2 regions of the Rhizobium zaerense genome follow, and region 2 is predicted to be linked to the other one. Evidence: riboswitches for the same ligand, from Rfam matches in the RefSeq annotation. Region 2 holds a riboswitch; the other holds the start of a gene.
What was found. A riboswitch is a leader RNA that binds a small molecule or an ion and turns the genes downstream of it on or off. The one in region 2 is predicted to bind FMN.
Positions count from the first base shown of each region.

Region 1: another riboswitch for FMN. It lies ahead of ACS4RR_RS11245 (6,7-dimethyl-8-ribityllumazine synthase); the one in region 2 lies ahead of ribB (3,4-dihydroxy-2-butanone-4-phosphate synthase).

Region 1 is NZ_CM132690.1:2,345,405-2,349,809, reverse strand. Features, by position in the region: gene ACS4RR_RS11265 (adenylate/guanylate cyclase domain-containing protein) at 1-410, opposite strand, end outside; gene ACS4RR_RS11260 (hypothetical protein) at 646-870, shown strand; gene ACS4RR_RS11255 (GCG_CRPN prefix-to-repeats domain-containing protein) at 983-1,294, opposite strand; gene ACS4RR_RS11250 (SRPBCC family protein) at 1,415-1,861, opposite strand; FMN riboswitch at 2,107-2,248, shown strand; gene ACS4RR_RS11245 (6,7-dimethyl-8-ribityllumazine synthase) at 2,327-2,761, shown strand; gene ACS4RR_RS11240 (VOC family protein) at 3,021-3,710, shown strand; gene ACS4RR_RS11235 (LysR family transcriptional regulator) at 3,851-4,405, opposite strand, start outside.
Region 2 is NZ_CM132690.1:2,702,763-2,707,167, reverse strand. Features, by position in the region: gene ACS4RR_RS13110 (sugar ABC transporter ATP-binding protein) at 1-465, shown strand, start outside; gene ACS4RR_RS13105 (SDR family oxidoreductase) at 488-1,276, shown strand; gene ACS4RR_RS13100 (glucose 1-dehydrogenase) at 1,542-2,324, shown strand; FMN riboswitch at 2,517-2,667, shown strand; gene ribB (3,4-dihydroxy-2-butanone-4-phosphate synthase) at 2,794-3,429, shown strand; gene ACS4RR_RS13090 (SDR family oxidoreductase) at 3,809-4,405, opposite strand, start outside.

The DNA of each region.
Region 1 (4,405 bases), 360 kb from region 2:
AAACGCGCGACCTCGCGCAGCAGGCCAGCCTCGGCCGGGCCGAATGCACCTGCCCCTTCCCCGCTGGAAACCCTCGCCCAGCCGAGCAGCGGGCTGTCCGACCGATTATCCTGCGCAGGCCCGATCCGGTCCTCCCATACCGGCCCGAGCCCGGCCAGCCACTCGCGCCCGGCTTCGCTCCGCGGAGCCGCGGCAAAGGCCAAAGCCTCAATGACAGCGCCGGTCTCCGCCCGCCACAGCCAGGTGCGCCGCGCGATGATCGGATGCGGCACCGACAGCGTCAGCGCGCCGCCCAAAAGCTGCAAGCCATCGGCCAGCAGCCGGCGTCCGAGTTCGGCCAGAAACCATTCGGGACTGGGTGAGGCACCGGCCTCGTCAACCAGCCAGGCAAGGGGAGACGGCAGATCCATGGCTTAACATCGCACGCTGACCGGGGCGGCCGCAAGGATGTCCCCGGGTGAGCGCAGGCAGCCACTCCGAATGTCCATGAGGACGTTCCCATCGACTCAACCTGTGGCCCCCAAAAGGACGACCGCATCCCCTGTCGAAAACCACCGCGGTGGAAAACAAAAAATAAACACTTTAAACTTGCGCGACTTTGATTCCATTATAAGGTCGTTCATCATCGTGTGATTGAGGGGTGCGATGGGTACGACATTCTGGCCGAAAGATCCGCTGGATGGGAACGACATGACGCTGCTGACGTCGATCCTTCGGCGATGGTGCGAAAGATATCAGGTCGAACTGACGGCGGAGGAGAGCAGCCGCAAGGCGAAGGAACTTGTCGAATGGTTCGAATTCGGCGTCAAGGATCCCGTCGAGCTCGAGGAATTGATCGACGACAAGCACTGGCTCGTCAGCAGGATCTGACCGTACGACAAATCGGGAGGACGCTGCCGGTCAGCGTCGACGAACCTATCTCATCAGAAAAGGCCGGGCGAAATCGCTCCGGCCTTCGTCCATTTTCACCTAAGCGAGACCCTTAATCATCATCATCCCGCCAACGCCGATCGCGATCCCAGCGCCGCTCATGGCGCCAGCGCGGACTATCCCAATCCCGGTGACGCCGCTCCCAGCCCCAGCGGGGCGGACCACCGTAGAAAGCTACCGGCGGCGGGCGTCTCCAGTTTGGCCGGCATTCGCCCCAGCGCGTCAGATGCCAGCCGCGACCGCAGGCGTAGTCGACCTTTGTGACATTGCTTTGCACATTGATTGTCCCAAGCGGCATCGCCTCCGCGGTGCCGAACGAGAGGCTGCCGGCAAGCAAGGCAGCCGCGATAGAAAGTGCCTTCATCGAGAACTCCATTTTCAATCCAGCCACCCCGAGCTTATGGCCGCTAAATTGAACTGGAGATGAATTGCGCGTTCATGTTTGACGCGCGCAGAGAGCGTGGTTGGCCCGCGAGGAAACCGCTCAAGTTCTGCCGTAAAAAGCGTCGGGACCCGGATCACGCCCGGCGGCGACCTCGGTCAGCCGCCCCAGGTAATGCGCCCAGCCTTCCGCATGGCCGGCACATTGCTCGGCGCTCGGCAGGCCGCTATGGGTGAGCCGCAGCAGCGTTCCGCCCCCCTGCTCGATCAGGTCGATCTCGACCAGGCTCGACCCTGGCGGCACCACTTCGCTGCCATCCCAGCCAAAGCTATAGGCAAGGCGATGAACCGGAACCACTTCTCGAAACGAGCCGCGCGCAAAGCGGGCGCCGGTGACGTTGACAAGATAGAGCCCGCCAGGCTGCGGCTCGACCTGCGCCTCCGTTCCCATCCAGCGCAGGATCTTTTCCGGGTCGGTCATCAGCGCGAACACCGCGGCCGGCGGCGCCGCGATATGCGCCTCGCGGTGGACGACGAAGGGGTCTTGCATCTCTCTCTCCCGTGGTTGCCACGGCCCTGCCCGCCTCCGGTGGAGACGGCGCATCCTGTCTTGCCGTGCTATTCTGACGTGAATGTCCTCACTGGATGCATGTAGGCGCAAGCGCATCCTCAGCAAGAGGGCTTGCCCGTCGCGATCAACCAACAAGCGAAATCGCCGCTTCGGAGCCCTGATCCTACATTGGCCGCGAAGCATTTCGACCTATTGCCAGCCCGTCGCCTTCCCCCTATTGTTCGCGCCGTTCTCAGGGCGGGGTGCAAGTCCCTACCGGCGGTATGTAATCAGATTGCGAGCCCGCGAGCGCCTTCTCAGGAAGGGTCAGCAGATCAGGTGAGATGCCTGAGCCGACGGTCATAGTCCGGATGAAAGAGAACGTGCGTTCCTGCCGCCCTTGCGGCTGTCGGGGACGTTCGTGATCGCCTTGGGTGATGTGTCTTTTCGCCAAAGGAGATTACCATGGCACCCACCCGCTATGCCTTCATCAAAGCCAGCTGGCACGCCGACATCGTCGACCGCGCCCTTGATGGCTTTCATCAGCTTATTCCGCCCGAGCAGATCGATGTGTTCGATGTTCCCGGCGCATTCGAGATGCCGCTGCTGTCGCGCGATCTTGCGGCAACTGGACGCTATGCCGCTGTCGTTGCCGCCGCCTTCGTCGTCGATGGCGGAATCTACCGCCACGAATTCGTCGCCCAGGCCGTCGTCGATGGGCTGATGCGCGCCGGCATGGATACCGGCGTGCCGGTGCTGTCGGTGTCGCTGACGCCGCATCAGTATCAGGAAACCGAGCATCACAAGCAGATCTACCGCGCACATTTCGTCGAGAAAGGGCGCGAGGCAGCAAAGGCGGCTCTGACGATCGGCAAAACCCGCGCCGCCCTTGCTGCGTAGGAACTTCCTGCACGCCGGCTCGACGAGCCGCAGGACGACAGACGAAGGTGGCGGGGGACCGACCCCGCCGCCTCATCGGATCGACATGACCTCACCAACCGCAGGAATCGAAAGCGACGCGCCGTGTGTCGCAGCGGAATCCGCTAATACCGGCCAAATCAGACAGAATAATTGATTCGACGACCCCACCGCGCCGTGGTCAACTTGGCCCGTCACGTGTCCGCAATTCTCAAGACATCCAGAACCCAAGGAGCTTAAGATGAGCAATGCACTGCGCAGCGAAACCCCCATCGAGACCCCGAGAACTCAGCCCGTCGACACCAAGCTCGAGGTGGTCGTCATCCCCGTTTCCGACGTCGACCGCGCCAAACGTTTTTACGACGGGCTGGGTTGGCGGCTCGACGCCGACTTCGCCAATGATGCCGATTTCCGGGTGATCCAGTTTACCCCGCCCGGCTCCGGCTGCGCGATCATCTTCGGCAAGAACGTCACCGCCGCAGCCCCCGGCTCAGCCCAGGGGCTTTATCTTATCGTCTCCGACATCGAGGCCGCCCGCCGCGATCTCATCGCCCGCGGCGTCGAGGTGAGCCAAGTGTTCCATGACGCGGCCGGCATCTATGCCGGCAAGGACGAGCCCTATCTGTTCGGGCGGCTGCGGATCGCCGGCCGCGATCCCGATCACCGCAGCTATCGCTCCTTTGCATCTTTCAAGGATCCCGACGGCAACGGCTGGCTGTTCCAGGAGGTCACCACGCGGTTGCCGGGACGCATCGATGCCGACGAGACGAAATTCACGACGTCGACAGACCTTGCGTCAGCGCTGCGCCGCGCGGCGACCGCTCACGGTGAACACGAGAAACGGAACGGCGGCAAACACGACGAGAACTGGCCGGACTGGTACGCCGAATACATGGTCAGCGAACAAGCCGGCAAGCAACTGCCCTTATAGGCAATGGCGGCGACATCCTCTGAGAAGCAACGGCATTTCGGTATGGCGCGCCCATGCCGAAATGCTCTATCGTGTCTTAGCCTAACATTACCGATCTCCTTGCCGGCGTCAGATCGAGTACCGGGATCCGCCAGAAGCCGTCATTGGGACGCGGGAGACATCTGCGACGTTACCCAACCGGAAAATGCGAGCATGGCCGCTGTTGGCGGCCTCGATTGAAGTCGGGTTAGCCAATAGCTCCCCAACGATATGGTGGTAGCAAAAGGTTGTCTGATAGCCCCCGAGGATAGGTGTCTGGAAAACATCGAAGGCGGGGCCAGAGCGATCCCCAGTCCTTGCAGGGCCGCCTCCATCATCGCCAGGGAAGAGTCGAAGACGATGCCTGCGTTTATCTGGGGCGCCGGAGGAACGTTCGCTGCGACAAACCAGGTGCTCCATTCGTCCGCCCTATAGCTCCGCAAAAGCGTCGCCTCGACCAGGTCTGCAGGCCGCCTCAAACGCTCGGCCAATTTGGGCGTGCACAGAGGAGAGAGCGGAGCGTCGAACAGACGCAGCGCTTCTGTGCCATGCCAGGAACCGCTGCCGAAGCGAATGGCAAAGTCCAGTCCCTCGGCCGCCATATCGACGCGATTATTGTTTGTCGAAATGCGCACATCGATGAACGGGTGCTGCCGTTGAAAATCCGAAAGCCTTGG
Region 2 (4,405 bases):
AAGGAGCAGGGCCTGATCGTCGGGCACCGGATCAGCGAGAACATTGTCTATGCCAATCTCGACAAACTCGGCGGCGGTTGGATCACGCCGCGCGTCAAGCGCTCCTTTGCAGAAAAGGCAGTTGCCAAGTTCGGCGTAAAGGGCCGTGCTGAACAGCACGCCTCGGACCTGTCCGGCGGCAACCAGCAGAAGGTCGTGATCGCGAAGTGGCTCATGCGCGATCCCAAGGTCGTTGTGCTCGACGAGCCGACGAGGGGCATCGACGTCGGCGCCCGAGCGGGCATCTACGACATCATCGTCAATCTTGCCAAACAGGGCGTGGCGGTCATCGTCGTAAGCTCTGACCTCGAAGAGGTTCTTGGAGTCTCCAATCGCATTCTCGTGCTTGCGCAAGGCAAGCAGGCGGGGATTCTCAATCGTGACCAGGCAAACGACGTTTCGGTCATGGAGCTAGCGACCATCTAAACAGACAGAGAAAGGAAGAGCGGTGTCCGACATCACTCTGAACGCCCCGAAGCTTTTCGATCTCAGCGGCCAGGTTGCCATCGTTACCGGAGCCGGCAGCGGCATTGGTCAGCACATTGCCATCGGCCTTGCGCAATGCGGCGCCGACGTGGCGCTGCTCGACCGCCGAACCGACGACGGACTGGTCAAGACGGCTGAACATATTCGCGCCGCCGGTCGCCGCTCGATCCAGATCGCGGCGGATGTCACGAGCAAATCTTCCCTTGGAGAGGCCGTAGCACGGACCGAAGCGGATCTCGGCGCGCTGACGCTTGCTGTGAACGCTGCAGGCATCGCTAACGCGAACCCGGCGGAAGAGATGGAGGAGGACCAATATCAGACGTTGATGGATATCAACCTCAAAGGCATCTTTCTTTCCTGCCAGGCCGAGGCCCGCGCCATGCTGAAGAACGGACGCGGCTCCATCGTGAACATCGCCTCTATGTCGGGTGTGATCGTAAACCGGGGGCTGAACCAAGCGCACTATAACGCCTCCAAGGCGGGCGTGATCCATATGTCGAAGTCTATGGCGATGGAATGGGTCGACCGCGGCATTCGCGTCAACACCATCTCCCCCGGATACACGGCAACGCCCATGAACACCCGCCCGGAGATGGTCCACCAGACCAAGCTCTTCGAAGAGCAGACGCCGATGCAGCGCATGGCAAAAGTCGACGAGATGGTAGGTCCGGCGGTGTTCCTGCTGTCGAATGCAGCAAGTTTCGTGACCGGCGTCGATCTTCTCGTCGACGGCGGTTTCTGCTGCTGGTGATGAGAAAGCTCATTGCCGCCGCTGGAAAGTGACCGGTCTCGCTTCCTCCCTGGCTGAGATCGAGGCGCTGAAGGGACTAACGGGTATGACGGCGTGCGACATCGTCGTCTGCCCGCCCTTCGCGCTGATCGAACGGAATGGGGGCTCGGGCGTCGTCATCCGCGCTCAAGACTGCCTGAATTCGCGACAAGCGGTTGAGATCCAATAATGATCGCACGGTAGGTCGCACCGAGATTTGCTGTTTATCGATGGACAAGGAAAGAGCATGAAACGCTTTGAGCAGAAGACCGTCGTCATTACCGGGGGTAGCCGCGGCATCGGAGCGGCGATCGCCAAACGCTTTGCGAAAGAAGGCGCCAATCTCGTCGTCTCGGCCAACGAGGACCTGGTTCACGGCGTCGCCGAACAGATCCGGGCCGAAGGCGGCAAGGCGGTCTCCTTCATCGGCGACGTCACCGACAAGGCGAGCGTCACCGCCCTCTACGATACCGCCGAAAAGGAATTCGGCTCGGTCGACGTCTCGATCCAGAATGCCGGCGTCATCACTATTGCCCGCGTCGAGGACCTGACCGAAAACGAATGGGACAAGGTCATGGCCGTCAACACCAAGGGCGTCTTCCTCTGCGCCCAGGAGGCGATATCAAGGATGCGCAAGCACAAGCGCGGCGGCCGCATCATCAACACCGCTTCCGGCCAGGCCCGCGACGGCTTCATCTACACGCCGCATTATGCCGCCTCGAAAATGGGCGTCGTCGGCATTACCCAGAGCCTGGCCAAGGAAGTCGCGACCGAGAAGATCACCGTCAACGCCTTCTGCCCCGGGATCATCGAGACCGACATGTGGGCCTATAACGACCAGGCCTGGGGCAAGCTGCTCGGCAACTACGCCCCCGGCGAGCTGATGAAGGAATGGGTCGAAGGCATCCCGATGAAACGGGCCGGCTCTGGCGAAGACGTCGCCGGCCTGGTGACCTTCCTCGCCAGCGAGGACGCCGCCTATATCACCGGCCAGACGATCAATGTCGACGGCGGCCTGATCATGTCCTGACGCAGGTCGCCCAAAAGTGCGCAGCGGCTTTGAGACAACGACCTGAAACAAACATCAAACCACCAACGAAGCGCGGAAGGCGACCCGGTCGTCGCCTCCATGTGAACAGTGTGTCCATCGGCGTCATGGCAGCTTTGCATTTTTGCCCCGTCGAGTGACCTTGCCATCCGCCTGTTTTTGATTCTATCTTTGAAATGTTCTCAGGGCGGGGTGTAATTCCCCACCGGCGGTATCAGGAGCAATCCTGGAGCCCGCGAGCGCTTCCGGCACCTCCTGCCGGAAGGTCAGCAGATCCGGTGAGATGCCGGAGCCGACGGTATAGTCCGGATGGAAGAGGACAACACGGGCAGTCGCACTCCATCCCGGAGTCGGCTGACGTTTGTTCGCCCAAGGGCAGAAGGCTCGCTCACGGATTGAGCCGAGCAGATCATGTCAGCCCGCTGACATAACCCTTGAAAGGCCAGACAGCATGACTATCGCAAGAATTGAAGATGCCATATCAGCCATTGCCAGCGGCAAGATGGTCGTCGTCGTCGATGACCAGAACCGGGAAAACGAAGGCGATATCGTGGTCGCCGCCGATGCCGTCACCTCGGAAACAATCGCCTTCATGATGACCCACGCCCGCGGCCTCGTCTGCATCGCCATGGAAGGCGAGCGTCTCGATGCACTCGATATACCGCTGATGGTGCCCAACAACACGGAATCGCACAAAACCGCCTTCACGGTCTCGGTCGACTATCTCAAGGGCACAACGACCGGCATCTCGGCAGCCGACCGCGCCGCCACCGTCCGCGCCCTCGTCGACGATCGCACAAAGCCTGACGAATTCGCCCGCCCCGGCCATATCTTTCCGCTGCGCGCTAATCCCCGCGGCGTGCTCGGCCGCCCTGGCCACACCGAAGCTGCCGTCGATCTCGCCCGCCTCGCCGGAAAGACCCCGGCCGGCGTCATCTGCGAAGTCGCCAATGACGACGGAACCATGTCCCGCCTCCCCGAGCTCACCCTTTTCGCCAAACGCCATGACCTCCTGCTCGTCACCATCGAGGATCTGGTTGCCTATCTCGAACGCCAGGCGGCAAAAGACATACGCGAAGTCGCCTGATCGTAGCCCTCAAGGCGGCACCAACAGCAGAGCGCCTCATTCGGAAGGGGCCTAATGGGCCTCGACGGATGGGACGCGTGCGCCGGGTTATTCTCCGCTGAGGCCATTGCCTTTCGCTTGTGCTCAAGGCGTTCGTCGCGACTGCTCCTCACCCCCCCTCATCTGCCCTACGGGCATCTTCTCCCCACCGGGGAGAAGCGGGAGCAAGCCGAACGGCTGTCATTTCCACAACTGGGCTCCCAAGAATGCAAGACGTTGCCACGACTCCCCTTCTCCCCAGCAGGGAGAAGATGCCGGCAGGCAGATGAGGGGGTGAGCGGCAAAGCCGCGAATGCGTTGAGCGCAAGCGAATGCAAATGAACGGCCCCGATCGTCCGCCCTATGTCCGGCTGATCGAAACGCCGCCATCCGCCAGCATCGCCGTGCCGGTCACGAAGCTCGACATGTCGGAGGCGAGGAAAAGCGCCGCATTGGCGATCTCTTCGGGTTGGGCCATGCGTTTCAGCGCATGCAGCCCCTCGACGAAGGCGAGCAGTTCCGGCGTGGCGTCCGGCGCGTTGGTGATGCTGGCGGGTGTGTCGGTGCCGCCTGGCAGCAGTGCGTTGACGCGGATGTTCTGCCTCCCGAGTTCGGCGGCGAGCACCTGCACGAGGCCGATAAGCCCCGCCTTGCCGGCGGCATAAGCGGCCATGCCCGGCATGCCGGCGGTGTGGCCGACGAAAGTCGAGGTGAAGATCAGCGATCCCCCGCGCGCTCCCATTGCCGCCGCCTGGTGCTTGGCGCCGAGGAAGGCGGCGGTGAGGTTGGTCTCGATCGTCTCGCGCCATGCCTCCAGCGAAAGCCCTGTCACCGGCCCCATCTCGCCAATGACGCCGGCATTGTTGAAGGCGATATCGAGCCCGCCGAAGCGCGAGACCGCCGTCTCGACAAGCCTTGCCTGCAGCGCCTCGTCCCTGACATCGCCTGATATGGCGAC